DNA from 4 places in the Sporomusa aerivorans genome. Region 3 is predicted to be linked to each of the others. Evidence: riboswitches for the same ligand, from Rfam matches in the RefSeq annotation. Region 3 holds a riboswitch; each other region holds the start of a gene.

Region 1 (7,283 bases), 1.2 Mb from region 3:
CCCGTAAGCCGGCAAAACTGCGCACAACTTTGGCTTTGGCCAGAACCGGCACAACCTTAACTCCAAAATTGGCAGTTTCTTCCATGACATCCAGCGTGGTGCTCCGGTCAAAACCGGCATATTCTTTGGTGTAACCGATCAACACCTCTCCGTTGCTTGCCTGCCGCATGGACGACAACGTGTGTTTGAACAGGGGAGCCACCGGCTCAGTGACAATAATTTGTCCCCGCACGGGATATACAGGGATGTCAAGCCCCAGCATTTTTCCTATGTCGCTGGTCCACACACCTGCGCTCAGAATCAATTTTTTGCAGCAATAACTGCCACGCCGGGCTGTCACCAGGTAAGACCCTTGTTTCTTTTCAATCCCGGTAACCGGATTAGAGTATTCATAGGTTACACCATTCTTTTTGGCCGCTCGCATATACTGTTCCACGAGACGCATGGGATTTACGTTGCCGTCGATGCTGCAGTACGTGGCGCCCAGTATCTCAGGGGACAAGGCCGGTTCAAGCGCCAGGGTTTCATCCCGGCTGAGAATATCAATCTGTATCCCCACTTCTGCCTGCAGCTCAGCCAGACGTTTGGCCAGTTCCCGCTCCTCTTCCGTAAAAAAGGGACCTATGCCGCCGGTACGTTTGTACTCAATATCACCAATCCTGCGGGGCAGGAACTCGTAGAGATCGGCGCTGAACATCGACAGTTCCCCATACCAGGAGGGAACCTTGCTCTGTACCCACACCCACCCCTGCGTTGAACCGGAGGTTCCGTTTAAAGGGAATTCTTTATCCAGGACTAAAATTCCATCGGGTTGCACCTCGGAAAGGTGATAAGCAATCCCGCTCCCAATGACACCACCGCCGATAATAATCGTATCATACTCCATTCTCAACTTACTTCGCCTGCCCTTCCTGTGTGGTAGGATGCGAAGTCGACTCCGCCAGCAGCGATCTTGTCGTCGAACCGCCGGTATGGTGCGCTGCCAAGCTGCCTACCGTAATGGGGCGGAGCGGCATTCTCTGCCGTGGCACAGGAATTTCGTCTACTGATTTTCCCCGATACTGCGCGATTAATTCTGCTATAATCAGCCGGCAGGTTTTACCCTGACAAAGGCCCATGCCGGCCCGGGTCAGCCTTTTCACATCATCAAAGGTTTCCGCCCCTTGCGCAACGGCGTTTGCTATATCTTCCGCCGTCAATTCCTCACACCGGCAAACGATTGTCAAATTATCCAAGTTTTGTGCCCCTCCTTCTTGTTGGGTGTCTGCGGTTATGCCACCGTCATACTCATTGCCGGATCAAATGCCGATATGAGCCATTCGTGCCTGCCAGCGAGCCGGATACCTGGCTGATTCCAATGTCATCAAGCCATCCCAGTGTGCTTGTTTGGCGGCTGAATGCGCTTCTGCTGTATTTTCTGCTGTATTCTGCTTAAGATAACTGACGGCACCGAGACCGGCAATGGCACCAGTCCGGTATACTCCGGCCTGGGAGGTTATTCCTGCCGTTTGTCCTGCGACAAAAATGCCGCTTATAGAGGTCTCCAGACTGGCGGAATAGCAGGGCAGCCAGCCCCCCAGTTCTTTGCGAAAGGCCAGCCGGCAATTTAAAGCAGAAATGGTCTCAAGTACCGGATGCCTGCCGCCGTCAAGACAGACAAGATCTACCTCATACCTGGTATCCCTCCGGGTTGCACCGGAAGTCAGAATTATTTCCTCCACCCGGCTGCCGCCGGTTGCGGCTATTGGCTGCGAGTGCAGCAGGACCGGTATGCCACTCGCCCGGAAGGCCTGGAGAATAGTCTCATCGGTCGCAACAAGCGCCGCAGATGGTTCGGCCAGCGCGACTACCTCGATGCCAAGCTTGCGCATTTGGCAGATAATCTCCAGGGTCATGTCGCTGGAACCGAGCACCACAGCCTTTTTCCCCGGATAGATTCGTTCACGGTTCATGAGGATCTGTGCTGCCCCAATGGTCATGATGCCCGGCAGCGTCCAACCACGAAACGGCAGAGCTGACTCCGCAGCTCCGGTAGCGATAATAATACAGCCGGGAGTGATCTTTTCCATCCGACCGCCGCAGGCAACGCCCACACTGTTGTCGGCATATACGCCAATCACGTCATGCTGCAGCAGGCTTTGAACAGGCAGGTATTGTAACCGCTCTGCCAGTGTCTGCGCCAGTTGACAGCCGCTGAGTCCGGCATAAGGAACAGGCATATCAGGAATTGTCTGCGTTTGCTGTCTAAGCTGACCGCCAAGGCTCCAGCTTTCATCGGCAATAATTGCGGAATAACCGTTTGCCGCCACTTCGTGAGCCGCAGCAAGCCCGGCCAGCCCGCCGCCGATTATTAATACATCAGTTTTCATGCATCTCTCTCCTGACGTCCGGATCACCGGCATATTTGGTAATCATCATGCCCTCCCGGACCAGAGTGCTGCAACTCTTCACATGTTCTATCCCGTCAATGGTAACAAGACAGCTCTGGCAGCGCCCGTTGCCGCAGTAAAGTCCCCGGGCCTGCGATAAATTCCGGCTGTGGCCGAAGGCATAGAAACCATGTGCCATTAAAGCCGAAGCTACGGTTTGACCTTCCCTGGCGGACAGCCTGATACCCTCAAAATAGATGGTAACAGGTCTGCCCGGCACACGCTCGCCAAATATAGTTTGCTGCTGAATATCCATCCGCTTCCCTCCTCTGTACCAACTCAAACTACTGAGTAAACAGGTTCAACAAATTCATGATAATGGCAACTATGCCGCCGGCAATCAGCGGTCCAACCGCCAGCCCCTGCAAAAAACAAACGCCGACAATGGTACCGACAATCAGGGATGTCGTGGCTTCCGGTGATGCCTTCAGAAAATATACGCCTTGTGTTGCCAGCCAGGACACAAATATGCCGACAATAATAGCGATCAGGCCTGGCTGTGTTTTGAAGGCTACCAGCATATCGCCTGCAGATACACGGCCTTGAGCCAGGGGGGTCAGCACGGCCATGGTCAAAATGATGATCCCGGCATTGAGGCCATGATTCTCTATATAAGGAAACCAGACTGTGCAACCCATCAGTTTTATAAGCAGAAGTCCCGCGACAGCCAGGGATACCGATTGGTTGTTACCGATAACTGCCAGCACAAGAATGATTAGTAGCGGCATATTGTCCCAGCTCATATTTCACATCCTATGCAGTAAGATTTAGTCATTCCCGGTGTGTAAATCAAGAGCATTCCGCCCGCCAAAGAAAAAGCGGCAGCCACCATGTACTAGGGGCTACCGGCATAGTGAAGAGGGAAGTCTTACCCCAAGTGCGATAGCTCACCATCCGAAGATGACAGTGCCGTACCTGTTGAGTACGACCCCAGTGCCGGAAACTGGCAGTTCCCGGCACTTCGGCGATCCGCCCTTTCCCCGCAGTTCATTACAGCCAGTTCCCTGCAAGTACTATTGCGACTCGCGCCTCTACCATACCGATTTGCTAGATTCTCAATTGCTTTTAAAACAAACCTGCAATACTAAATACTAATTACCCGCCATTATCCTGCTGCCACAATGTTTTGCACTACCAGAAAGTCCATCCGGCGTAAAGACTCCACTGTGTAAGAACCCACATGCGCAGTAGCTACTACATTATCCAGATCCTCTGTAATAATAGGGTCATTTACCGCAGGCTCCTGCTCGAATACATCAACCGCCGCACCGGCAATTTTTTTACTTTTCAGCGCGGCCAGAAGCTCACGCTGACATACCAGACCGGCCCGGGCGGTGTTAATCAAATATGCGCTGGGTTTCATTAACCCGAACTCCGGCGCGCCAATCATATGTTTCGTTTCTGCGGTTAATGCACAATGCAGACTGACAAAATCCGATTCGGCCAACAGCTCTTCTTTAGTGCACAGGGAAAGACCGTGTGCTGTAACAAAGGCTTCATCCGGATGCCGCGTATTCACCAGGATTCTCATATCAAAACCTTTAGCCCGTCTGGCAACGGCTTTGCCAATGCGCCCCAAACCGAATATCCCCAGTGTCTTACCCCAAACATCACTGCTTATCGGGCGATACCAGCCATTTTTTCTTAGGTTGGAGTCAATCTGCGGCACCTTCCTGGCCAAAGACAGCATTAAGGCGAACGTTAAATCGGCCACCGTCTCATAGCCAGGCATTTTATCGGTTGTTTTTATTTGCACCCCTGCTTGCTGCGCTGCGCTGACATCGATGTTTTCAATACCTACGCCATGCCGCGAAACCACTTTCAAATTCCGGCAATGCTTGAAAACTTCCCGGCTAATTTCATCAGAGCTGGAATACACCAAAATGGCGTCAAGCAATTGCCGGGCATTAAGCTGAATGATATCTCCGGCAGTCATTGCCGCTTCTGTTGCATTCCACATAATCTGCCAGCCGTTTTCAAAGAAATACTGTTCCAGATTTCTCCTGTGCTCTATATCGATCTGGCTGCCAAATTCTTTTGATGTGATTAATACTGTTTTCATACTATCCAATCCCTTCGCTCTCGCATAGTATCGTTCCGGTGTATCTTGCTGCCGCCAACAGGCTGTAACAGCTTGACATACCAGACTAAGGATACTTTCACTAAGTCGAATAGGGTCAGATTCCTTCTTCACTAGGCCCAAGGCGCCGTCCAGGCGCTTTGGCTTGACTCTGGCTTTTACCTGTTTATTACATTCTGCGGCGGCTCGCCTCGCATCGCTCTTGCAAGGTTCTCCAGGGCGGCCTGCAGCATTTTGCTCATTGTAAGTACGGTAACCCCTGCTATATGCGGGGTGACCACCAACCGCTTCCTAGCAGGCGCTGAAAGATTCAGCAGCGGATTTTCCGGACCGGGCGGCTCCGGCGCAAAAACATCGATTGCGGCTCCGCCAATGTGCCCGGATTCCAAAAGCTCCGCTAAGGCCTGCTGATTGATTACTTCGCCGCGCGCGGTATTAATCAGCAGGCTGCCGGGAGACATGAGTTCGAGTTCCCGGCGGCCGATAAGGCCGCGCGTTGCATCAGTAAGCGGCACATGCAGGCTTACGATATCACTTTGTGCCAGCAAAGCATCCAAAGGGCTAAAGGTTATCTGCAATTGCTCCTCGTCAGCCAGTGGCTGGCGTCTGCTATCATAGTAACTGACGGCAGCGCCTAAAACATGTAAAATTTTAGCTGCATGCCGGCCGATGGAGCCTAGACCAACCAGCCCGATCTTACTGCCTTCTATTTCCCGCAGCCCCTGCTGAAATAAAGTTCTCCGCACCTCGCCATACCTGCCGGCTTTTACTTCCCCGTCTGCCACGACGATCTGCCGCTGCAGCGCAATCATCATGCCAACCGTGAATTCAGCCACTGATTTGGCGTTCTGCCCCGGCACATTGGCCACCGGGATTTTTAAAGCGGCCGCTGTATGTGTATCAATACGGTCAAAACCCGCACCCACACTCTGAATCAATTTGATATGCGTAATATTGTTTAAGATGTTGGCGTTGATTGCCGGATTGCTGGCCGGCACCAGCAAATACTCGCCTTCCTTGCAGGCCATAATCAATTCTTCATCATTGGACGGGGTAATAAACCGGATATCCCAGTCTTTTGGCAGTACCACCTGTGATGTGTCAAATCGCCACTTGGGCATGGCGCTTATTACGATAGCCATTTTCTCTCCCCTAACTGCATTTTTGCGCAAGCGTTTTCATGGCTTCTGCAATTCGTTCCAGGCCTTCACGACAATCTTCGTAGGCCACAGCGTAGGAAAGCCGGAAGTGGCCATTGCCTTTTTCACCGAAGGCCAGGCCATCTACTACGGCAACACCCGCATGATCCAATAAGTAATCGGCTACCTGCGCGGAGGTTATATTGGGCAGCGTTATCCGGGGAAAAGCATAAAACGCGCCGCCGGGAAATCCGTCCAACTGCAGGCCTGGGATGTCATGGATCATTGCCAGCACCAAATTACGGCGGCGGGCGAATTCACCGGCCATAGTCCGCACACAATCCTGCGGACCGGCAAGTCCGGCCATAGCCCCATACTGTGCGAAACTGCACAAGGACAGCATAATATTCTGCTGCAGCCGGATGGCGGCATTAATGACCGGTTCAGCGGCGGCAATATAGCCGATTCGCCAGCCTGTCATTGCGTACGTTTTAGAGAGTGAGCCGCACAGTATGGTTCGCTCCCGCAGCCCTGCAAAACCAGCCGGCGATACCCGGCATCCCTCATACACCAGATTGTCATAAGCGTCATCGCAGATCAGCCAAATCCCCCGCTCGGTTGCCAGTGCAGCCACTGTTTTTAGTTGGTCTTCCGACCAGACTCCCCCGGTAGGATTATGGGGTGAATTGACAACAATGGCTTTGGTTTTGGGGGAAAGCGCTTTTTTAACGGCAGCAAAATCGTAACAGTAGTTTTGCTGCGGCTGCAGCCCAATTTTGACTGGGACACCGCCAGCCAGGCGGACGGCCAGGGGAAACGGGCCAAAACAAGGGTCAGGCAGAATTACTTCATCTCCCTCATTGAGGATGCTCAAAAAGCTTAGATACAGAGCCTCCTGTCCGCCGGCGGTCATAATAATTTCCGTATCCGGACTGTACGTTAAGCCTTTGTCAGCGTTAAGCCGGCCGGCCAAAGCCTGACGCAATGCCGGCAGCCCGCTATTTGGAGTATAATGGACAAGACCTTGGTCTAACGCCAGCTTCGCTGCCGCTTTGATATGAGCCGGCGTGTCGAAATCGGGCCGGCCTATTTCAAAATGAATTACCTTTTGCCCGCTTGCCTCTAATTGATTGGCTTTTTCGAAAACTTTCCGTATGCCCGCAAAGGGAATCGGGTTCAGTCTCTCAGCCACTGTTACATTTGTCACAGCCAGGCCTCCCACCATCATTAGGTATGAATGCTCCTGCAGAAACATTCTCGGCATATATTCCTTGCAAAAATCATGCCAACAGCAGACTGTAGTCTACTGTATATTGGTACTGTCAGTAACCTTAGCTTTGCGTCTTGCCTGCTCAAAAACACTTACAGCCAGAGTAATAACGGCTGACAGGCAAATTCCCGGTATGATCCCCCCGCCAAACGTCTTGGCAAGTTGTGGTACATACTGAAATACCGCCGCAGTTCCCCCGCCTAGAATGAGCGAAGCTTTGGCGGCATTTTGGGTAATATAAGTGCCGCCATTTTTGTCCCGTAATAAAAGGCCAAGTACCAGCGGCATAAACAGACCGCCGCCGGTAACCGCCAGACCAAACAGGGCGGCCGATAGCACCGACGGAAAAGAAAATGCCACCCCGA
Region 2 (7,283 bases), 790 kb from region 3:
GGCGCAGTGCGTTTATAGCATTAAAGGTCTGAATGACAGCATCCAATGCATTGATGCCTTTTTCCGGTGCCGCAGCAGCATGGCTGGTTTGTCCTTTAAACTCAAACTGCAGGGCATCCATAGCCAGGGATATGCCGCTGGCGTGGGTCTTACTGTGGGGATGAACCAGTATGGCTGCATCAACATCGGCTAAAACACCTTGGTTAGCCATTGCTACTTTAGCACCCATTGTTTCTTCCGCAGGTGTTCCCAGGATAATTACCCGGCCGCCAATATCGGCCAAAACTTTGCTTAGGCCAATTCCCGCACTTGCCGCCATGACGCCGATCATATTATGACCGCAGCCGTGACCAATTTCCGGTAATGCGTCATATTCGGCGAGAAAGGCAACCGTAGGACCGGCCTTGCCGGAGTTATAGACAGCCTTAAATGCTGTCTCATAACTACAAATATTCATTTCAACGGTAAAACCATGTTCAGCCAACAAGCCGGTCAGCTTAGCGGCAGATTGATATTCTACCATACCCAACTCCGGGTTTTGACCGATTGAGTCACTAAGGGCGAACAGTACCTCCTGTAACTGGTCAAGTTGGTCGTTAATTAAGTTCTTCATTGCTACATCTCCTTATATTTTTAGAACGGACCCCATTTCATCAGTACTGCTGGCGTGATAGCAATTACACACAAAACAAAAAAAGCAATCTGCAGCGGCAGTACCCAGCGGGCCCATTTTGACCAAGGAATGCCGGCCATGCCCAAGCAACCAATAAGTACACTGGAAGTGGGGAAAATCATATCACTGAAACCGTTGCCAAACTGATAAATAAGTACGGTAGTTTGACGGGTTATACCAACTAAATCGCCTAAAGAAGCCATGATGGGGATTGTCAGTGCTGCTTGGCCGGTACCGGAAGTTACGAAGAAATTTATAATTATTTGAACTATCAACATTGCATATGCTGAAACCAAAGTCGGCAGACCAGCTAATGGCGCAGCCAGAGTATTTAAAATGGTGTCAATAATCTTTGCGTCAGAAGCCAGCACGACGATGGCACGGGCCAAGCCAACTAAGATGGCTGTGCTTACCATGTCTTTTGCGCCAACAACGAAGGCATCCGCAATATCATTAGTACTCATTTTGGCAAATATTCCAGCGAAAATTCCCATGCCCAAGAAGACAGCGGCAATTTCATCAATGTACCATTCCCATTTCAATACCCCTAAGACGATCAGCGCCATCCCGGCTACAAGCAAGGTAAGCACTAATTGCTGACCGGTGGTAAGGGTGGCGTTACTTTCTTTAAGGTGCTGCAGGCTGGCTCTGGCAGCTTTATCCTCTTCATACGTTGGGCTTAGTTCGGGGTTTCTCTTAATCCGGCGGGCATACCACATGACAAAAGATATGGCTAAGACGGTACTTGCCACCCAAATGCCAGTTCGGTATTCTATGCCCGAGAAAGCGGGAAGCTCGGAAAAGCTTTGCGCTATGCCTACTGTAAAGGGGTTAAGCATAGCACCGGCAAAGCCGGTTGTGGCAGCCACATAAGGTATGCACATCCCGGTTATCCGGTCATAGCCCATTAAGAGCGCCATGGGTACAAATATGCCGACAAAGGGGATGGTTTCCTCAGACATGCCGAAGATAGCGCCACCTGCCGAGAACATAGTCATAGTTATAGGAATTAATAATATTTCCTTACCTTTTAGTAGGCGAATCATTTTCATAATACCAGCATCAATGGCACCAGTTTTTTGGATAACAGCAAAGGCACCGCCGACAATCAAAATAAATCCGGCAATATTGGCCGCTTTTTCCATACCCTTCAGCGGAGACATGAATACTTCTTTAATGCCTTGGGGTTTACTTTCAACCGGATGGTAGGTATTGGCTACAACCGTTGTTTTTCCAGCCTTGTTTTTTTCCCGGTCAAATTCACCACCGGGAAGAATCCAGGTAGCTGCCGCAACTAACAAAATGATCGTAAAAATGATTGCAAATGTGTGTGGAACGCGGAATGTTTCTGCTTTTTTTTGCATTTAGTATCCTCCTCTTCCGATAACCCTTCCCGCAAGCGGCGGGATATATATTAATCAAGGTAATGTTCGCCTTGGTTATTTTTCATAGGACCAGAAAAAAACAAAAAAGCAGTGTGAACGCTTTCACAACTGCTTGCGGGCAAAAAGTTATACTTCCTGCATGTGATATAGCGCTTCACCCGGAAAGATCTCTTACCGAGTGACAGTCTGGTATTTGTTCAATACGAGACCAGCAAAGGTTCTTGGCATAACTTTTGCTTCGGCGGGTATTCCTTTCATCACGGTTCAACGTCTGCCAACTAGCCGTGAGTACTGATAATATCCCGCACCTCTATACAAACTATCAAATTGTATTAATTTTACACTACATAAAAGCAGGTGTCAATAATCTGTTGGGGCACCTCAAGGGGATGGTTCTACCAAGGCTTCCGATTTGTACCACCTCTTGCATCAATATCTATCATTTTTTCAACAAATCCCTGTCGATGTCCTAACAAAAAGCTTGACATATTCACAGCAGCACATGCATGATTGGGAATAATTTCAATCTTATCACCGACTTTTAAACTAGTCTGTTGAGTCGCTCTAATCTTACCGACTTCTTCCGATAATCCTTCCACAATCAGTTCAGGATGTTTTTTTACAATACCGTATCCACTTACCAGTGAAGCACTGTGCGCTCCCTTGTCTAAACCAAAGCATTTACTTCCCGCATCTATAATAAAAATATTTTCACTTGGATTAGCAATAATTGTTGCCAGTACCGTCAGCGCACACCTTTCGATTGGAGCTATACCTAAGGCGACTTGAATCGCATCATAGAAAATATAATTTCCTGGTCTTAGGGTAGTAACTGTTTTATTTTGCACAGCAAATTGCAGCGTTGGCGTACTACCGGTAGCAACTATTTCCACGACAAAGCCCGCTGCAACTAAACAATCTTTTGCCATTTCCAAAGCTTCTATTTCTTCTTGGGCAACTCTTTCAATATCAGATAGATTATTGATTCCATATACATGTCCTGGATGTGTGGAAACACCCTTAAATGTTAAGGTGGATAATTCACTTAGCTCTTTTGCTAAATCCACAGCTTTATCCGGCTTAACCCCAAATCGGTGTAAACCACAGTCAATAATAATTAGATAGTCTACGGTCAACTTTTCCTTTATGAGTAACTTTTGCATTTGCATAGCCGCATCAATTCCATCAAAGCTTGCAGTAATATGCGCTTTTTTAACAAGCTCAATAACTCTTTCAATATTTTCTGCTGCCGCAACAGGATAGGCGAGTATAATATCTTTAAAACCATGCTGAACCAATTTCTCTGCTTCATCAAGCGTTCCAACTAAAAAACCTGTGGCTCCATGAGCTTTTTGCAGGTTGGCAATCTCAATGCTTTTATGCGTCTTTACCATAGGGCAGAGCAATTTTCTATTAATTTTGCATAATTCAGCCGTATCGTTAATATTTTGTTCCATCTTATCCAAATCAACCAAAAAGCTAGGTGTAGTAAGCTGGTTTATTCTTTTCATACCATAGTACCTCCGATTTTTACAAAAAAGGTGAAGCCATTTTAGACTTCACCTTTTTTTATTATCTACCTAGAACTTTTCCTGCATATACATCCTTCTGCAATCCATGATTTACTACAACTTGTCCATTTACAATAACATTCTCAATACCTTGAGAATATTGCTTAGGATCTGTATAAGTTGCCTTATCCTGCACCGTATCGGGATTGAAAATAACAATATCAGCGTAATAGTCTTCCTTAATAAGACCTCTAGCCTTAAGCCCCAATCGCTTAGCAGGCAAACTAGTCATTTTCTTAACTGCCTCTTCAAAAGAAAGAATTTTCTTTTCCCGTACGTATCTTCCTAAAAGTCTTGTTGGAGTGCCAAATGCCCGAGGATGCGGCTTGCCAAAAGAGAGAGTTCCCTCTGCAGATAAGCTCATAGCATCTGATCCAATCATAGCTCGAGGTTGTTGTAGGAAGGTCATTACATCTTCCTCCAGCATAGCGTAGTAATTCATCTGAACCCGGCCGTTTTCTGCGATAAGCAAATCAAAAGCTGCATCATAGGGATCTTTCCCTTGCATTTCGCCAATCTCTGGGATAAATTTTCCCTCAAGATGTTTATTCTCTTCGCTACGTACAGATGATACAAAGAATTTTCCCCAACCACCTGCAGATTTAACAAAATTTTGCCAGCCAGGCAACCCCTCTGCAATTTCCTTGCGTATTCTGCTACGAATACTTTTATCTTGTAACCGTTCAATCATTTTCGCAACTCCCCCTTCAAAAATCCAAGGAGGTAAGCAAGCGGAAAGCGAAGTTAAGCCTGCAGTATACGGATAAATATCGTACGAGACTTCAATACCGGAACGCTCTGCTTGCGCCATACGTTCTAATACCAAATCTGTTTTTCCCAGCATATTCTGACTTAAAAGTTTTAAATGCGAAATATGAACAGGAACTCCTGCTGTTCCACCTATCCAAAGAGCTTCATCAATTGCATCCATAATGCCATCACTTTCAGTGCGCATATGGGTAGAATAAAATCCTTGATAAGGAACCATTACCTTACATAATTCAGCAATTTCTTCCTTTGAAGAATATTCGCCGGGAAGATATACCAAACCGGAACTTAATCCTAAAGCTCCTTCCGACATTGCTGTATCGGTAATCTGCTGCATGTCCTTTAATTCTGCGGCATTTGGCATTCCTTTTGCAAAGCCCATAACGGCAATTCGCACAGCACCCTGGCCCAAAAGCGGTGCAAGATTGATAGATGGAGGATTTTCGTCAAACCAGGCTAAATATTCTTTAAAACTTGTCCAAGGCAACTCCAGGTTAACCGGAATAGACCCAATAAGTCTAGTCCCCAAGTAGTCAATTAAAAGCTGTCTATTTTCTTCCCGAACTGGTGCTACACAAATTCCGCAATTGCCAATGACCTCAGTAGTTACGCCACTGTGGAGCTTGCTGTTAGCTCGTCTATCATATTTAAATGATAAATCCGAGTGAGTATGCATATCAATGAATCCGGGTGCTACCATATTGCCATTGGCATTTACTGTTTCTACGCTATCCTGGTCATTCAAATTCCCGATTGCTGTAATCTTATCCTTCACTATTCCAATGTCGCCCGCAAAAGCAGCTTTACCACTTCCATCAATGATTAATCCATTCGTAATTTTCAGATCAAACATTTGTCCCACTCCTTTTTGCTTCACTTAAATATTGGATTCTAGCAATCACAATCCCTGCGCCGATGATAGCTATATTAAGGATCCATCCGGGAACTCCGAGTTTAATCGCCAAAAAGCTAAAACCCAATGCTACTAAAATAGTGGCTGCACCCAATTTTAAGTGCTTGCTGGCCAACTCCACATAAACTGCACCAAATACCGCTGGTAAAATTACTTTGAAGGATTCTTTGATAAAGGCCGGCAGAATATCAATAATATTCGCACCGATAATGGTAAAGATAGTAATTACTGATACAGATAACAGTACAGATCCCGCAATACCAATCGTCGAGATAACATCACCTTCCGGTGTACCAGCCTCATATCCAGAAACCTTCTGAGCCATAGTAACTGCCGGGCACCTTAAATCCGCAACGCTGCCTGCTAACCAGCCGATGTATGAACCACTTGTTCCCAACATACTAAAAAAAGTAAGTGGTTGAACTACCCATGAAACACCAAAAGTTACAAGTGCTACTGTCCATATTTTCAAAATATCCTCAAATGGCGGTATTTCTCCATATGCTATCCATAAATAGATTACCGGAGCAAAATTCGCAATAATGCCCGCACTCAATGTCACAGCTCCGATTTTTATCAACCGTGCATTTAAAGCAAACTTGTCATTATTCATGCTACCTCTCCTTGGCCCAAATTTTATGATATTACCGTTGCTAACATCATCCCTGCGATCATAGAAATACCAAGAGCTACTTCCTGTAGTCTTTGCTGTTTTTTGAATATTCTAGATATTATCAACATAAAGGCTGCTGATATAAAAGCGGCATACCAATTGCCGACTTTTGCGTTAATTAACTGTCCTGATAACAAAAAGGCGAATAATCCCACACTTGCTCCTGACATTAAGTACTTTATCCATTTGGGATCGTATCTTTGATTTAATTTGGTAACCATACCGCCCATTTTGGGCGTAAATAGTAAAGCGACCAGCATCCACCCCATATTATTAAGTGCCATTCCCCATAAAGAATAGGTGTATGCTTTTAAATTAAACGCTGCTGATTGAGGATCTACCCCAATTACTTTTGCAGCTAACGTAACCATTGCTAATTCAGTCCGTGCAGCGCCTATATCATTCAGCCTCATCCAGGCAGTAGGCGCACCTACCACCGCAATCAGTGCAAGAAGAACAATGACGGGAGCCAAAGCCGGTCCAATAGCTGTAATCATTGCCGACCTCATGCCAGCATAACATTTTTCCCGGGGCATGTTTAGTTTTTCCGCTGTTTTAAACGCTTCACGCAAATAAACAAGACTCTGAATTAGTATAACAATAACTATTATACTTGAAGCAAGCCACATCCCCGGACTGTTTATAATTGTTTTTAAATCCACAATAAACCCCCTATTTTTTTATTTGGCTACCGCGATTGCTTCTATTTCAACCAGCACATCCTTAGGAAGTCTAGCAACTTCCACACATGAACGGGCTGGAGGATTTTCAACAAAAGCATTCCCGTACACTTCATTCACGAGTGCAAAATCATTCATATTTTTAATGAAAATAGTGGTTTTAACGACATCGGCTAGTGTCTTCCCTTCAGCAGATAATATAGCCTTTATATTATCTAACGATTGTTGTGTTTGTTCTTTTATGTTAGTGCTAGCAACTTCGCCAGTAGTCGGATTGACCGGGATTTGTCCGGATACAAACAGAAAACCGTTGGCAGCAATTGCTTGAGAGTATGGGCCGATTGCTTTTGGTGCTTTTTCCGTATATACAATTTTTTTCATCATACAAGCCTTCTTTCTAATTTTGTAGTGATTTCTAGTGTTATTACTTTCTTTAAGCTTTGCGTAAGATTGAAGAGTTACCCATTTTTTCAGTAACTGCCACACCCTGCCGGTAAAATTTATCCATTTCAGTTTTTGGCACCATACTCCCCCCGGTTGCCCAAGTTATCTGTGTAGCGCGAGACATTTTATGTAAGAGATTTCTCTCCATCACGAACTCTCTTCCTGATTGCGTCGTC
Region 3 (7,283 bases):
CATCATTTTCCTGGGGAAAGAAACTATGAATAAATCGTTGGATGAACTGACCGAGAGCCCGCCGGTTCCCGCCCGGACGCTGGCGGCTACGAAAACCCGGTAATTTTAGTAGTTATTTATTAGCAGGTGAAAATGGAGGTGCCGCAATAATGAAAAAAGTAGTCATAGCCGGCGGCGGATGGGCCGGTGCAGCTGCTGCGCTAGCAGCGCGCAACACCGGTTGTGAGGTGGAACTGTTTGAACGGGCGGACATGTTGCTGGGTACCGGCCTGGTTGGCGGGATTATGCGCAATAACGGCCGGTTTACCGCTACCGAGGAATTGATTGCCATGGGGGGCGGGGAGCTGTTTCAAATCTGTGATGCAAACTCCCGGCATAAGAATATTGAATTTCCCGGTCATAAGCATGTCAGTTTATATGATGTATCAGCCATTGAACCTGCGGTACGCAGTGCATTGTTGCAGGCTGGCGTAAAAATTCATCTAATGGCCCGCATTAAGGATGCAAGCGTGGCAGAGGGCCGGATGACCGGCGTAATTGCCAGTGTGCTGCATAGCGACGGGGAAATCGAGGCCTGGGCTGACGGCTTTGTAGATGCATCAGGCACCGCCGGGCCCCAGGGTAACTGCATGAAGTACGGCAATGGCTGCGCCATGTGTATTTACCGGTGTCCGACCTTTGGTCCCCGTCTCAGTATTGCCGCCAAGGCGGGGGTAAAGGAAATTATCGGTGAAAAGGCCGATGGTACGTTAGGAGCCATGAGCGGGTCCTGCAAACTCCACAAGGATTCGCTTGCGCCGGAGGTTAAGGAAGAACTCGACAGAACAGGAGTATGTGTTATTGCCGTGCCGCCTCATTTGCAAAAGAGCCTGGAGTCGCTTGGGCAGAAGGCCTGCCAGCAGTACGCACTGAAGGAGTTTGCCGAGAACATTGTTTTGCTGGATACCGGCCACGCCAAACTCATGTCGGCCTATTATCCCCTTGCTTTGCTGCGCCAGATACCCGGCTGCGCTGATGCCCGCTTTGAAGATCCCTATGCTGGCGGTATCGGCAACTCTATGCGTTATTTCGGTATGCTGCCCAGAGACAATGCCTTACAGGTAAAGGGGCTGAAAAACGTTTTTTGCGCCGGCGAAAAAGCCGGCTTGCTGGTTGGCCATACCGAGGCCATTGTGACCGGCACGCTGGCCGGACACAATGCGGCAAGATGTGCCCTGGGACTGGAACCAATCACAATTTCCCCCGAACTGGCCTGCGGCGAGGCTATTCGTTATGTGAATGAACAGATGCAGACTAAAGAAGGATTAACTAAGAAATACACCTTTTCCGGTTCAGTATTCTTTGAACACATGAAACAGAAACAGCTTTACAGTACCAATATTGATGAAATTAAGAAAAAAGTCACCCAGACCAATATGGGGGGGATTTTTGCAAAGCGGCTGAGCCAGTCTTAAGCAGCAGGTAATAGTGTGATGTTCATGCTGCCATAAGCCGGGGATGTCGTTAGCGCATTGGTTAGCCAATATGGGAAGGGGATTGTCTATGGAACAGGTAACAGTGGCCAAGCGACTGGACGGGATTGCTTTCGCAGGAATCCGCAAAGTCTTTGAAAAAGCCAATCAGTTAGAGGCGCAAGGTAAAAAGGTAATTCACTTCGAAATTGGCCGTCCGGATTTTGATACGCCGGCCCACATTAAAGCGGCGGCGAAACAGGCGTTAGACAAAGGTTTGGTTCATTATGCGCCAAACAGCGGGATACCGGCCTTGCGGGAAGCCCTTGCGGGCAGGCTTAAAGCCGATAAAAACCTGACGTATAGCCCTGAGAGCGAAATCATAATTACTGCCGGGGGACAGGAAGCTTTGTACCTAAGCTTTATGAGCATATTGAATGAAGGGGATGAAGTAATCCTGCCCGATCCGTGTTTTGGCCCGTTCCCCCTGGCAGTGGGGCTGGCGGGCGGTGTTCCTGTTAAGATTGGACTCAAGCCAACGCAAAATTACGGGTACGATTGGGAGGCCGTTAAAAAAACGTTATCGCCCAGGACTAAGGCAATCGTAGTGAATTCTCCCCATAATCCAACAGGCGGTGTTTGGGCGGAAGAACAACTGCGGGCAGTAGCCCGTTTTGCCGGCGAACATGGGCTATGGTTAGTATGCGATGACGCCTACGATAATTTGGTCTATGAAGGCTGCCGGCTGTCGCCCGCCGGATTTCCGGGCATGCGCGAACGGACGATACTGTGTGGTTCCCTGTCAAAAACTTATGCCATGACAGGCTGGCGCATTGGCTATATTGCAGCGGTTGAGCCGGTCATTGGCGCTGCCATCCGGCTGCAGCAGAATATTATGCTGTCACTCTGCACCTTTGCCCAGCATGGAGCAGTGGCCGGACTTACGGGTTCCCAGGACTGCATACAGGCTATGTCCCAAGAATTTGCCCGCCGCCGGCTACTGGTGCTGGACATGGTCCGGCAAATTCCCGGCGTTGTCTTGGAAGGAAACCCCCAGGGAGCATTCTACGTTTTTCCCCGCATTACTCTGCCTGGTATGACCTCGGCGCAGGTAGCGGACTACTTATTAGACAATGCCGGGGTTGCGGTAGTCGACGGCCTGGCTTTCGGTGAGCACGGCAACGGCCATTTTCGCCTGTCCTACGCCGTATCCTATGAAGATTGCCGTGAAGGGCTGGAACGTATTGCCGGTGCGATGAAAATGCTTGTGCAAAAAAATAGTTAGGGGGACGGATATGACGGTAGTAATTAGTGCCATGCCAAGGTGGCGGTTTGCTGCGTCGCAGGTTGCTGTGCCTGAAGACTGGGACGTCAGGTTTATTAATCCGTCCACCGACGAGGAATTGATTCTGGCCTGTCAGGAGGCCGAATTCTTGCTGGTTCCGGCCAGCGTTCCGGAAATTAACGCTCATGTTCTTCGCAATATTACCCATATCAAATTGATCCAGAGCGTAGGCGCCGGCTTTGACCGTATTGATACGCAGGCGGCGGCAGCGTTACATATTCCGGTGGCTAATGTTCCGGGGACAAATGCCAAAGCGGTGGCCGAATTCACCATTGGCCTGATTATTGCGCTTAAACGGCGGCTTCTGTTGGCGGACCGGGAGGTAAAGGCCGGCAGGTATCAGGAGATACGAGAAGTTTTGTTTACCCGGGGGCTAAGCGAAATAGAAGGCAGTAAAGCCGGAGTGATCGGCTTAGGTTCAATTGGCCGGCAGGTAGCGAAAATCCTAACTATTTTGGGCGCGAACGTAAGTTATTACAGCCGCAGGCGGCAGCCGCCGGAAATAGAGGCCGAGTGCCAGGTAAGCTACAAGCCTTTAGAGGCTTTGCTTGCACAAAGCGATGTTGTAAGTCTGCATGTGCCGCTCAATGCGGCTACGCGCGGTCTCATCGGCCAACGGGAGCTTGCGCTTATGTCTTCCGGCAGTATTCTGATTAATACGGCGCGCGGCGAAATTGTGGATCAGGCGGCATTGACGCAGGTGCTGGAAGCCGGACGCATAAGCGGTGCGGCTATCGATGTTTTTGCACCGGAGCCGCCGGCGCCGGTAAATCCGTTATTGAGCCTTTCGCCGGCGGCTAAGGACCGGCTGCTGGTTACACCGCATATCGGGGGCGTTACGGTGGAGGCTATGCGCAAGATGCTGCTGGCGAGTCTGGATAATATAGCGAGAGCCATAAATGGCCAGCCGCCGGTGAATATTGTAAACCTGTGAAAATCCAAGTCAGAGACATTGGCGACGGTTTAGGTATATAGGTATAGTGAAGATGGAATCTGACCCTGTTCGACTTGTTGAAAGTATCCTGAATTTGATATGCAGGCGCATTTAGAATGCCTGCATACCGGAATGATACTATGCGAGAGCGGAAAGGATTGGATATCTTGAAAACAGTATTGATCACATCTAGAGAATTTGGCAGCCAAATCGATATTCAGCATAGAAAGAGCCTGGAGCAATATTTTGCCGAAAACGGCTGGCAGATTGTGTGGAATTCGGCAGGCGCGGCCATGAGTGCCAGAGACATCATTCAGCAGGATGCCAGGCATAAGCTTGATGCCATTTTGGTTTATTCCAGCTCGGATGAAATTAACCACGAGGTTTTTAAAGAATGCCGGAATCTGAAAGTGGTATCCCGGCATGGGGTGGGTGTCGAGAATATTGATGCCGCGGCAGCCCGCCAAGCAGGCGTGGCAATTAAAACAACGGCAAAGACTCCTGGCTATGAGACGGTTGCGGATCTAACCTTTGCGTTGCTGCTGTCGCTGGCCAGGAAGGTGCCGCAGATTGATGCCACTTTGCGAAAAAGCGGCTGGTATCGCCCGGTCAGCAGCGATGTTTGGGGCAAGACGCTTGGTATATTCGGGCTGGGACGCATTGGCAAAGCCGTCGCCAAACGGGCCAAAGGCTTTGATATGAAAATTTTGGCCAGCACGCGGCATCCTGATGATGCCTTTGTAGCAGCAAACGGCATAACCTTGTGTTCCAAAGAGCAGCTGCTGGCCGAAGCCGATTTTGTCAGCCTGCATTGTATGCTAAGTCACGAAACAAAGCATATGATTGGCGCCAGGGAGTTTGCCCTGATGAAACCAGGCGCTTATTTGATAAACACCGCCCGGGCCGGACTGGTAAACCAGGGTGATCTGCTAAGCGCGCTCAGAAGCAAAGCAATTGCCGGCGCAGCCATTGATGTATTCGAAACCGAGCCGGCCGTAAATGACCCCCTAATCGCGGAAGATCTCGATAATGTAGTGGCAACCACGCATGTTGGCTCCTATACGGTGGACTCTCTCCGGCGGATGGACTTTCTGGTGGCGGCGAATATTGTGGAAGCAGTGTAGGTCAATCAAAAAAATTAACCAGTCAAGCAGGGATTTAACAACTTGATTAGCGAAATAAATCGGTATGGTAGAGGCGCGAGATGCAATAGTACTTACAGGGAGCTGGCTAAGTGACGATCTGTAAAGGAAAGGGCGGATTGCCGAAGTGGCGGGAACGGCCAATTCCCGCCACTGGGGCCGTATCTAACAGGTACGGCACTGTCATCTTCGGATGGTGAGCTATCGCACTGGGGGAAGACTCCTCTTCACTATGCCGGTAGCCCCTAAGTAGATAGTGGCTGCCTTTTTTCTTTTATCTGCCGGCGTTTAATCTGCCGCGCTGGATGAAAAGAAGGCAAAAAACTCATCTTAATATGGAGAATCTTACACGATTTAGGATGTGGAAATATGAACTGGGAAAATATGCCGCTATTAATCATTCTCGTACTGGCAGTTATTGGCGACAATCAGTCGGTAGCCCTGGCTGCTTTGGTGCTGCTGCTGATAAAGCTGCTGGGATTGACAGCCTGGTTTCCAAGTATCGAAACTCATGGATTGAATATTGGTATAACCATAATGACAATGGCGGTGCTGACGCCGTTGGCGCAAGGTCGGATATCCCTGGGCGAAATGATGTCAGCTTTCAAAACCCAGTCAGGTCTGATTGCTATTGTCATCGGGATATTTGTTTCCTGGGTGGCAACGCAGGGCATGCATTTTTTGAAAGCATCGCCGGAGGCTACGACTGCTTTGATTGTCGGTACAATCGGCGGAGTATGCTTTTTGCACGGTTTGGCGGTTGGTCCGCTTATTGCAGGCGGCTTCGTAGCCATGATAATTAATGCATTGAATTCATTTAAACAGTGATTTGGCAACTGATATGCCGTTTTTGGCAAACGGATACCCGATTGCGCCCAAGTTTTGCATGGACGGCAAGGCTTCGAAGCTTGTAAGCCCTGCCGTTATTTTTATATGGAAAGAAAGTATAAATTCTTTTTAATATGCAGGCAACATAGCTTATGTTTTGCCACAAGCTCGGCGCAAGCCGTGTTTTTTTATTTTAAACCGGTTTTAAGCTTTCAGGCGTTTACGCTGTGCGCAAAGCAATAGCTTGATATAAAATATATCGATAGTATATGAAAATTAATTCGATAACCGCAAGGAGTAAAGTATCAATTTGTGGAATAAGCTTATTATCATAGGAATTGATCTTATTTTCCTGTTCCTATTCACTGCTCTAATGTTTACGCCTGAACGATCAGCAGGGAGGTTCGGCCGTTGGATTATCAATTATTAAAGGTACTCGATGGCAATATGAGGGATGAGGTATTAATGGCAGAGTTAGCCGACGAAACGGTTAAAGTGCTTCGCAAATACAATCTTCACAGCAACTCTGATTTGTACTGGGAAAGGCCTAAGGGAAAATATCCGCAGAAGATCTTTTTCAGCCACAAATTTTTGAAAAAATCCTCAGTTATAAGAGTCATATTCTATATATACCAGTTGTGTTTTGCCAAGGTAAAATATTTCGAGCGTAATTGGGATGACTTCATACCGTATGTCCATAGTTGGCGGGATGGATTTGTTGAATGTGAACTGCATGATATGGAGTTTATTAAGCATAAGTATTCAGACATTATCTTTGACCTGAGGGATTTGCAGAAGATTACCGATATCAGAGAGTTTGTGGCTATTTGCGATTATCTTGACGGCCAGAAGAGCGCATTAAAAAATTGAATCCAGTTAACCGGCAAAAGTAGAGAGTTCGCGTTGAGACATTTGTTTCAGAGCGGCTCTTTCTTTATTTTGGCGAAGCGTGTTTTCTAAACCCGTTCGCCGGTGGGGTGAAAGCAGAAATAATGATGTAGGAACATTATTTGCATTGAATTTTTGATATATAGAATCAATATCATTTATGCGGATAAGAGCATTATGTATGCGCGTTGGAAATGGTAATTTTATGTAATAATTATAGGAGAAAGTAAATCGAATAAAGTCAAATAGGAAATAAACATGTCATATCAGGCTGAATTTTATATAGTCATTTTGTTGATATAACGATTATTTTGCCAAAAACAGATAATAAATTTGCTAAAATTTTTGAAATGTAGTGGCAGAAAGTGTGGTAGCGATGAACTATAGGCCTGGCAGGTTTAAGAAATATAAAGAATGGAATATACCGCCGAAGGCGATTAAGCCGGCACAGTGCGGCCCCGTTAAGGCTAATCCGCGGAGATTGTTCGTGATTAATCATCGGCCGCACGTTTTGGCGAATTATCTTCGTACCTACATTAAGCATAAGAAGCAAACCCGCGCTGTGCTTGAGAAATATCGGGAGCAGATAGATGAACTGGTGAATGCCGGCAAACAACTGGAGAAATACAAAATACTGGCGGAAAATGCCAAGGATATTATGTTGTTTATTAACATGGACGGAAGGATTATCGAAG
Region 4 (7,283 bases), 2.5 Mb from region 3:
AGTCGATCGTTCGTGAAACTAGTTTCTCATTGCCGGGAATTGGCGTGGCCGAAATAATTACGGTGTCGCCGGGAACAATTTCAACCTTTTTATGATCGGACATTGCCATCCTGGTCAAGGCCGACATGGGTTCTCCCTGACTGCCTGTCGTTAATATTACAATACCTGATGCCGGATAATTGTTAATTTCATCAACATCGATGAAAACGCCTTCCGGCACATTAAGATATCCCAATTCTAAAGCAATGTTAACTACATTGACCATGCTGCGGCCAAGAATAGCGACTTTACGCCTGTACTTTAATGCAGTGTCTATCGCCTGCTGGATCCTATGGACGTTGGACGAGAAAGAGGCAATAATGATACGTTCCCGCGCTGTACGAAAAGTCTCATCAAAAGTGATGCCGACAGATTTCTCACTTTGCGTGTAACCAGGACGCTCCGCATTGGTGCTGTCGGCTAACATTACCAGAACTCCCTGGTCGCCCAATTCGGCAAATCTGTGAAAATCGGTTACTTTACCATCAACAGGAGTTTGGTCAAGTTTGAAGTCGCCGGTGTGGACAATTACACCGACCGGTGTTTTGATTGATAATGCCACGGCATCAGCAATACTGTGGCTAACCCGAATAAAGCCAACTTTAAAATTCCCAATTTGAATCTGATCGCCCGACTTAACGGCATTCAGGTTATTGACCGATACACCATTTTCCTTCAAACGCCCCTCTAAAATTCCCAGTGTTAGCCGCGTTCCGTAAACAGGCACATCAAGCTGTTTTAATACATACGGCAACGCACCTATGTGATCTTCGTGGCCGTGTGTCAGTACAATGGCCTTGACCAGCTCACGATTGTCCAATAGATAGGTAATATCGGGAATAACCAGGTCAATGCCCAGCATGTCATCTTCTGGAAACATTAAACCAGAGTCAATTAGTAAGATTTCGTCACCATAACGTACTACCGTCATGTTCTTACCAATTTCCCCCATCCCGCCCAAGGGAATTATTTGCACTTTGTTTGGTTGTCGCGCCAAAAAAACTTACACCTCCAAATAGATAAAATTTACTAAAAAATCAAACCGCCCGTTCATTAAAAAAAAGATAAAAAACCGGCCGTCCTGCCCACTTGTGAATAATTATAACCTATTTGCCTGCCTATGACAACAAGTGGCTGCTTGCTCCGGCAATATTATATGCAAATATTAACTACACATACAAAAAAACCGGCAGCGCATTGTCTGCCGGCAAAAAAATCAGCTATACACCTATCGACTGCATTACCATTTTGAGTTGGTCTCTCTCGTTTTCGGTGACTTGAACTAACGGTAAGCGCACCGGACCCGCGCTAATGCCGATAAGATTTACGGCTTCCTTGATGGGAATCGGATTTGTTGTAACAAAAATTATTTTAAAGAAAGGCATAAGTTCAAGATGCAAGGTTTGCGCTTTATTTTTATCCCCGTTGTTAAAAGCGGCAATCATGTCCTGGATACGTTTGCCTACGATATGCCCAGCCACACTGATAACACCGTGACCGCCGACACCGAGGATTGGTAAAGTCAAAGAGTCATCGCCGCTATAAACAAGAAAATCACTGGGAGTTGTGCGGATAATTTCAGAAACTTGTTCCATGCTGCCGCTAGCTTCTTTTACGGCAACAATATTTTTAATCTCAGCTAAGCGGGCAACTGTCGCCGGTAATATATTAGAGCCCGTACGACCCGGAACGTTATATATAATAAGAGGTAACGCTGTAGATTCGGCAATTGCTGCAAAATGTTGATAAAATCCGGCTTGCGGAGGTTTGTTGTAATAGGGGCCGACGAGCATAGCACCATGTATACCGATTTTTTCGGCTTCCTTAGTTAATTCAATAGAAGCCCTGGTATCATTCGAACCTGTTCCCGCAATGACCGTTGCACTATGGCCAATGGCTGCCATCACAGTTTCAAATAGCTTTAATTTTTCCTCTTTACTGAGTGTGGCCGATTCACCGGTGCTGCCTGCAACTACAACTCCGTCAGATCCATTTTCTACGAGGTATTTCGCCAGTTTGGCGGCTTCACCGTAATTAACGCTGTAGTCGTTGTTAAACGGAGTTACCATTGCGGTCAAAACACGCCCAAAATTCCTCATAAAACTCTCCCTTTATTAGTTTGATAGACTAAATTTCTCGTGAAGGGATTTAACGGCAGTTTCCACATCACTGTGAGGTACTAATGCCGAAATCGAAGTATGAGAATCTACGGTCTGCAAAATAGCGATTCTATTTTTTGTCAGAGCTTCTATAAAACTGGCCATTACGCCGGGAACTTCCCTCATACCACCGCCAACAACCGAGACCTTGGCACAGTTTTCCAATACTTCAATTTCATAGCCTTGGCGCTTAAGTTTTACTAAGGCCCGTTCTGCATGATCCGCATTAATCGTAAACATGATCTGGCCGGGATGGACATTAATTAAGTCAACACTAATGCCACTATCGGCCATTGTCTTGAAAACCTGAAAACTTGCGTCATTTCCTGCAGCATCGTCAAGTTGAACTTTAATCTGCACAATATTGGTAAGATAAGTAACCCCTGTCGCCACGCGGTCAATTACATCCGCGCCGACAGTATCCTCTTTAGCAATATTGGTAATAAGAGTTCCCGGAGCATCGGAAAAGGTAGATTTTACTATAAGGGGTATATTTTTTTGCATAGCAATTTCCACAGCTCGGGGATGAATAACCTTGGCCCCCTGGTGTGCCAGTTGGCAAACTTCACCGTAGCTTATGCAGTCAAGTATTTTTGCATTATTCACAATTCTCGGGTCTGCTGTCATAATTCCATCTACATCTGTGTATATCTCAACCATTTCGGCATTTAGTGCCGCCCCTAACGCGGCTGCAGTGGTATCGCTACCGCCCCGCCCCAATGTAGTAAATTCATTTTCAGCTGTCATACCCTGAAATCCGCAGACAACAGGAACTTTTCTCTGTTTCAGGAGACTGATAAGACGTGTTGGGTCGCATTTTAATATGCGGGCGTCTGTAAAATTGGCATCTGTTATAATACCGGCATGCCCGCCGGTAAGCATAACAGCATCCATCCCAGCGGCCTGCAGTGTACCGGCCATAACTACCGCCGAAATCATTTCACCACAGTACATAATCTGGTCAAGCTCGCGCGCAGCAATATTTTTGTAGGCCGTCCTTGCTACGCCAATCAGGGTATCAGTGGCATAGGGAGCGCCCTGCCGCCCCATTGCCGACACTACAACAACCGGATTAAAGCCTTGGTCCCGCGCTTTTGCAATCTTGCGCATTACCAATTCCCGCACTTCGGGCGACGCCACCGACGTCCCCCCGAACTTCTGGACAATTACTCGCATTTTTTTTTACACCTCAAATTAAATTATGCTCGATCATATACTCGGCAATCTGTACAGCATTAAGGGCTGCACCTTTGCGAATTTGATCCCCCACCACCCACATGTTCAATCCATAAGGCACAGTTTTATCTGCACGGATACGGCCGACAAATACTTCATTACGATCGGAAGTATATAAAGGCATGGGATACAGCATTTCAGCCGGATTATCCTGTACAATAACACCGGGAAATTTAGCCAGCAGGTGTTTAGCCTCCGCCGGTGACAGCGGCCCCTCTAATTCAATATTTACCGACTCGGAATGGCTGCGGAACACAGGTACGCGAACGGTCGTCGAGGTGATGCCAATAGTATAGTCATTCAATATTTTATGGGTTTCGTGTACCATTTTCATTTCTTCTTTGGTATAGTCATCCTCAACAAACACGTCAATATGCGGCAACAGGTTGAAGGCGATTTGATAATGTTTCGGCAGGCTGGCGCTAGGCAAAATGTTAGCTTCCACTGCGCGCCCCTCTATAGTTGCCTTAACTTGATCTGTTAGTTCGTCGATAGCTTCTTTACCTGCTCCTGACACTGCCTGATAGGTCGAAACAACAATCCGTTTTATTTTAACAGCATCATAAATAGGCTTTAATGCCATTACCATTATAATAGTTGAACAATTAGGATTCGCAATAATCCCTTTGTGATTTTTAATGGCCTCGGGATTTACTTCGGGGACGATGAGGGGTACTTCCGGGTCCATACGGAACGCACTTGAATTATCAATGACGACGGCCCCGCGTTTAGCCGCTTCAGGCGCCAGAGTTTTACTAATCGAACCGCCGGCAAACAGGGCAATCTGCACATTCTCAAAAGAAGCAGGCGTAGCTTCCTCAACTATGTAACTTTTTCCCATAAATTCAATAGTTTTGCCTGCCGATCGTTCCGAAGCCAACAGTTTTAACTCATTAAACGGAAAATTGCGTTCTTCGATAAGTTTAAGAAATTCTTGGCCAACAGCTCCAGTTGCCCCCAAAATTGCAACATTATATTTTTTCATTACAAAAACGCCTCCAGATCCTTTACATTATCTTTTACTTCTTTGCCGTACTTTAGCCCATTATATGTTCAAGACCAACAATTAGACCGTCAACAGTAAGTACTTTTTTACAGGCCAATACCACCCCGGGCATGAACGACTCCCGTGATATAGAGTCATGACGGATGGTAAGCGTTTGTCCTAAACCGCCGAAAATAACTTCCTGATGGGCAACATATCCAGGCAAGCGAATGCTGTGCAAACGGATACCGGCTAAATCTCCGCCACGTGAACCCTCTAACTTCTCAACTTCCTGAGGGTGGCCCTGCCGCATCTCACCTCTTACATTGGCAATCAATTCGGCGGTTCGCAGCGCTGTACCGGACGGAGCGTCCAGTTTTTGATCATGGTGCATTTCAATTATCTCTACATGGGGTAAATACTTGGCCGCTTCCTGCGCCAGTTTCATCATAAGAATAGCACCTATCGAGAAATTAGGTGAAATAATTGCATTAACCTTGTTAACTGTACATAGTTCACGAATCTCATTTAGGTCCTCGTCAGTTAGACCGGTAGTGCCTACAACCGGGCATACACCATGTTTGCTGGCGATGCGGATGTTATTCATAACTGCTTCCGGCTTCGTAAAATCCACCATGACCTGCGGCTTTGTTTCACTGATAACAGTAGCCAAATCATTTCCTACTGTTACACCTGTTTTCCCAGCGCCAATAATATCGCCAACATCAGCAAAGTCTGAATTGATATCAACTGCACCCACAATGCTTAGCTGTTGATCTTTATGAACTGCGCGCAATACTTCCCGGCCCATTTTTCCGTAAGCACCACAAACCATCACTCTAATCAAGCGCTATACACCTCCTGTTAAATAATCAGTTTTTCCATTTTTTTTGGGCAAAGCTATAAATACAAAACAGCCAGTGAGCGCATCTCTCACCGGCTGCCACAGACAGCGTAATCTGACCATAGGAAAATATATATATAAATATACTTTCACCGACCAGATGAGATAGCGCTCCACCAAAATAATGGTGACAGTCTTAAACCTATTTGATGTAAGACCAGTAAAGGAAAATTCGGCAATCTTCCCTTACTTCGGCAGTTGCCCCTTTCCTTCAGTTCATTGACGCCGCTCTCCCTGAAAGTACTCTTGGCTTCCGCACCTCTACTTCATCCCGTACAGGATGTTGCTTATTCATTTTATACACATTTTATACCAAAGGTTCCAACATTGTCAATAAATATTAACATCTGTGTATACTTTATAATACTTAGAAAAAGAAACCGGGGAAGTCCCCGGTTCTTTAACGCATTGCGTGAGTTTCGACGTCTTTGGCTCCGCTTTGCCGGAGAATTTGGGCCGCTTGGTTCGCTTTTGCGGCATCAGAACGTATTACAGCCAAAATTCCTCCCTCAGCTACATGCTGTTCATACCTTCTGCCCGCTTCAGCCGGAATTCCCCAGTCAATCAAACCGCCGGCAATCCCGCCTGCTACAGCTCCGCTTAAGGCAGCGGCAATCGGGCCGGCAGCAACGATAGGGCCTACTCCCGGAATAGCCAAAGCACCAGCTCCCAAAAGCAAACCGCCAATACCGCCTAACGTTCCTCCTGTTAATGCGCCGTCTGTGATATCATCTTCGAAATAATCGCTGCCTTGCTGCCTTTGTTTCTTTTGATTTTTAGAAACAATATTAATTTCCTCAGTCGTAAAGCCTTGTGTTCTGAGAGAATTAACAGCCTGTTCAGCACTTTCGCGCGAATCAAATACACCGATTACGCTTTTAACTCCGGAACCGCCGCCTTGTGTACCGCCACTTGCGCCTTGTTGACTTGAAGTACTCGAAGTATTAGATTGAGCGCTTGCGCTTGTATAGCTAGTCACCAAGGCATTGCCGGATTGTCCTGCGGTTTGGTTCGTTGCCTGATTGGCAGCGGCATTTCCTGAAAGTTGATTCCCACTGTTGTTATTTGTTGTGGCCATAGTAATACCTCCTAACAATAGATTCATATGCAACCTACTGTTAGGTTGAACCAGCTTCAAGCTTTTTATTCCCCGCTAAAGGTAGAATAAAAACGATCGTAGGCATTATTTAAATCAACAATGACAACCTCATCCCCAATCCGTTTAATAGCTTGCCAGGGTATAACGGAAATCTGATTGTCAGCTAGCAGATTTAATAACGCTCTCCTTTTGGGCAGAATAAGCCCGCCGATAACCCCGGTCCGGCTATCGAAAGTAACCTCGCAGTCCGCAATATTTCCTAAACGCGCGCCATCTCCCAGATTAATAACTTCTTTGCCTGACATTTCACTTAATCGCATATCCTCACCTACTTACCACTAAATAGTTTAGTAAAAACCGGTTGAATGACGGCTACCCCTATAGCCGTCATCGCCAAAGGATCAAAGGAAAGGAAAGTAACGGTAATCCGTTCCGGTAAGTCAAGCTTTAAAAAGGAAACAATCATTACCAGGGAGAGATAAACTCCCCCCGCAGTCGCTACCAAATCCTGGACAGCGTTGGAAAATGGCGAAGGCTTGGGTTCAACTTGGGGCAAACTGTCTACCGACGCCCGCAAATGACAAATGCGCAGCCAAACCGAACCCATTATAACGAGAATAATTAAAATTAATAAGGCCCAGGTATACATGGTAGTCCCCCTCTAGTGCTTCTACCAATGTATATGGCTAATTAGTTTAAGTTATGATCAAACACCAATGAAACATTCCAAAAGTTATAGGCCAGTACTCCCCAAGCCCCCCGCGCGAACTCCCTCAACAAAGTCAGCGTCGGCTTTTAAATATTTATAAAATATCCCCTGTGCTATTCTAGAGCCTTGCGAAATTACGACTGGCTCACTAC

What was found. Region 3 has a riboswitch for lysine ahead of SATMO3_RS30470 (DUF441 domain-containing protein). Riboswitches for the same ligand answer to the same signal wherever they lie in the genome.
Region 1: it holds a riboswitch for lysine, as region 3 does, so the genes downstream of both, SATMO3_RS05035 (DUF441 domain-containing protein) here and SATMO3_RS30470 (DUF441 domain-containing protein) in region 3, are expected to answer to the same signal.
Region 2: it holds a riboswitch for lysine, as region 3 does, so the genes downstream of both, SATMO3_RS03035 (YfcC family protein) here and SATMO3_RS30470 (DUF441 domain-containing protein) in region 3, are expected to answer to the same signal.
Region 4: it holds a riboswitch for lysine, as region 3 does, so the genes downstream of both, dapB (4-hydroxy-tetrahydrodipicolinate reductase) here and SATMO3_RS30470 (DUF441 domain-containing protein) in region 3, are expected to answer to the same signal.

Annotation. Positions count from the first base shown of each region.
Region 1 is NZ_CP156926.1:1,115,735-1,123,017, reverse strand. It holds gene SATMO3_RS05055 (NAD(P)/FAD-dependent oxidoreductase) at 1-886, opposite strand, end outside; gene SATMO3_RS05050 ((2Fe-2S)-binding protein) at 894-1,235, opposite strand; gene SATMO3_RS05045 (NAD(P)/FAD-dependent oxidoreductase) at 1,299-2,369, opposite strand; gene SATMO3_RS05040 ((2Fe-2S)-binding protein) at 2,359-2,685, opposite strand; gene SATMO3_RS05035 (DUF441 domain-containing protein) at 2,714-3,172, opposite strand; lysine riboswitch at 3,305-3,471, opposite strand; gene SATMO3_RS05030 (phosphoglycerate dehydrogenase) at 3,535-4,491, opposite strand; gene SATMO3_RS05025 (NAD(P)-dependent oxidoreductase) at 4,668-5,651, opposite strand; gene SATMO3_RS05020 (pyridoxal phosphate-dependent aminotransferase) at 5,662-6,855, opposite strand; gene SATMO3_RS05015 (sodium:solute symporter) at 6,952-7,283, opposite strand, start outside.
Region 2 is NZ_CP156926.1:659,102-666,384, reverse strand. It holds gene SATMO3_RS03040 (M20 family metallopeptidase) at 1-613, opposite strand, end outside; gene SATMO3_RS03035 (YfcC family protein) at 634-2,037, opposite strand; lysine riboswitch at 2,198-2,379, opposite strand; gene SATMO3_RS03030 (alanine racemase) at 2,454-3,569, opposite strand; gene SATMO3_RS03025 (amidohydrolase family protein) at 3,631-5,250, opposite strand; gene SATMO3_RS03020 (hypothetical protein) at 5,243-5,923, opposite strand; gene SATMO3_RS03015 (DUF5058 family protein) at 5,947-6,645, opposite strand; gene SATMO3_RS03010 (RidA family protein) at 6,664-7,044, opposite strand; gene SATMO3_RS03005 (D-serine ammonia-lyase) at 7,097-7,283, opposite strand, start outside.
Region 3 is NZ_CP156926.1:6,367,208-6,374,490, reverse strand. It holds gene SATMO3_RS30495 (MFS transporter) at 1-103, shown strand, start outside; gene SATMO3_RS30490 (FAD-dependent oxidoreductase) at 150-1,454, shown strand; gene SATMO3_RS30485 (pyridoxal phosphate-dependent aminotransferase) at 1,543-2,736, shown strand; gene SATMO3_RS30480 (2-hydroxyacid dehydrogenase) at 2,747-3,730, shown strand; gene SATMO3_RS30475 (phosphoglycerate dehydrogenase) at 3,898-4,854, shown strand; lysine riboswitch at 4,915-5,084, shown strand; gene SATMO3_RS30470 (DUF441 domain-containing protein) at 5,242-5,700, shown strand; gene SATMO3_RS30465 (hypothetical protein) at 6,112-6,570, shown strand; gene SATMO3_RS30460 (putative bifunctional diguanylate cyclase/phosphodiesterase) at 7,076-7,283, shown strand, end outside.
Region 4 is NZ_CP156926.1:3,846,256-3,853,538, forward strand. It holds gene SATMO3_RS18415 (ribonuclease J) at 1-991, opposite strand, end outside; gene dapA (4-hydroxy-tetrahydrodipicolinate synthase) at 1,260-2,138, opposite strand; gene dapG (aspartate kinase) at 2,154-3,374, opposite strand; gene SATMO3_RS18430 (aspartate-semialdehyde dehydrogenase) at 3,388-4,419, opposite strand; gene dapB (4-hydroxy-tetrahydrodipicolinate reductase) at 4,472-5,266, opposite strand; lysine riboswitch at 5,422-5,595, opposite strand; gene SATMO3_RS18440 (general stress protein) at 5,724-6,401, opposite strand; gene SATMO3_RS18445 (YlmC/YmxH family sporulation protein) at 6,467-6,742, opposite strand; gene SATMO3_RS18450 (hypothetical protein) at 6,751-7,071, opposite strand; gene dut (dUTP diphosphatase) at 7,156-7,283, opposite strand, start outside.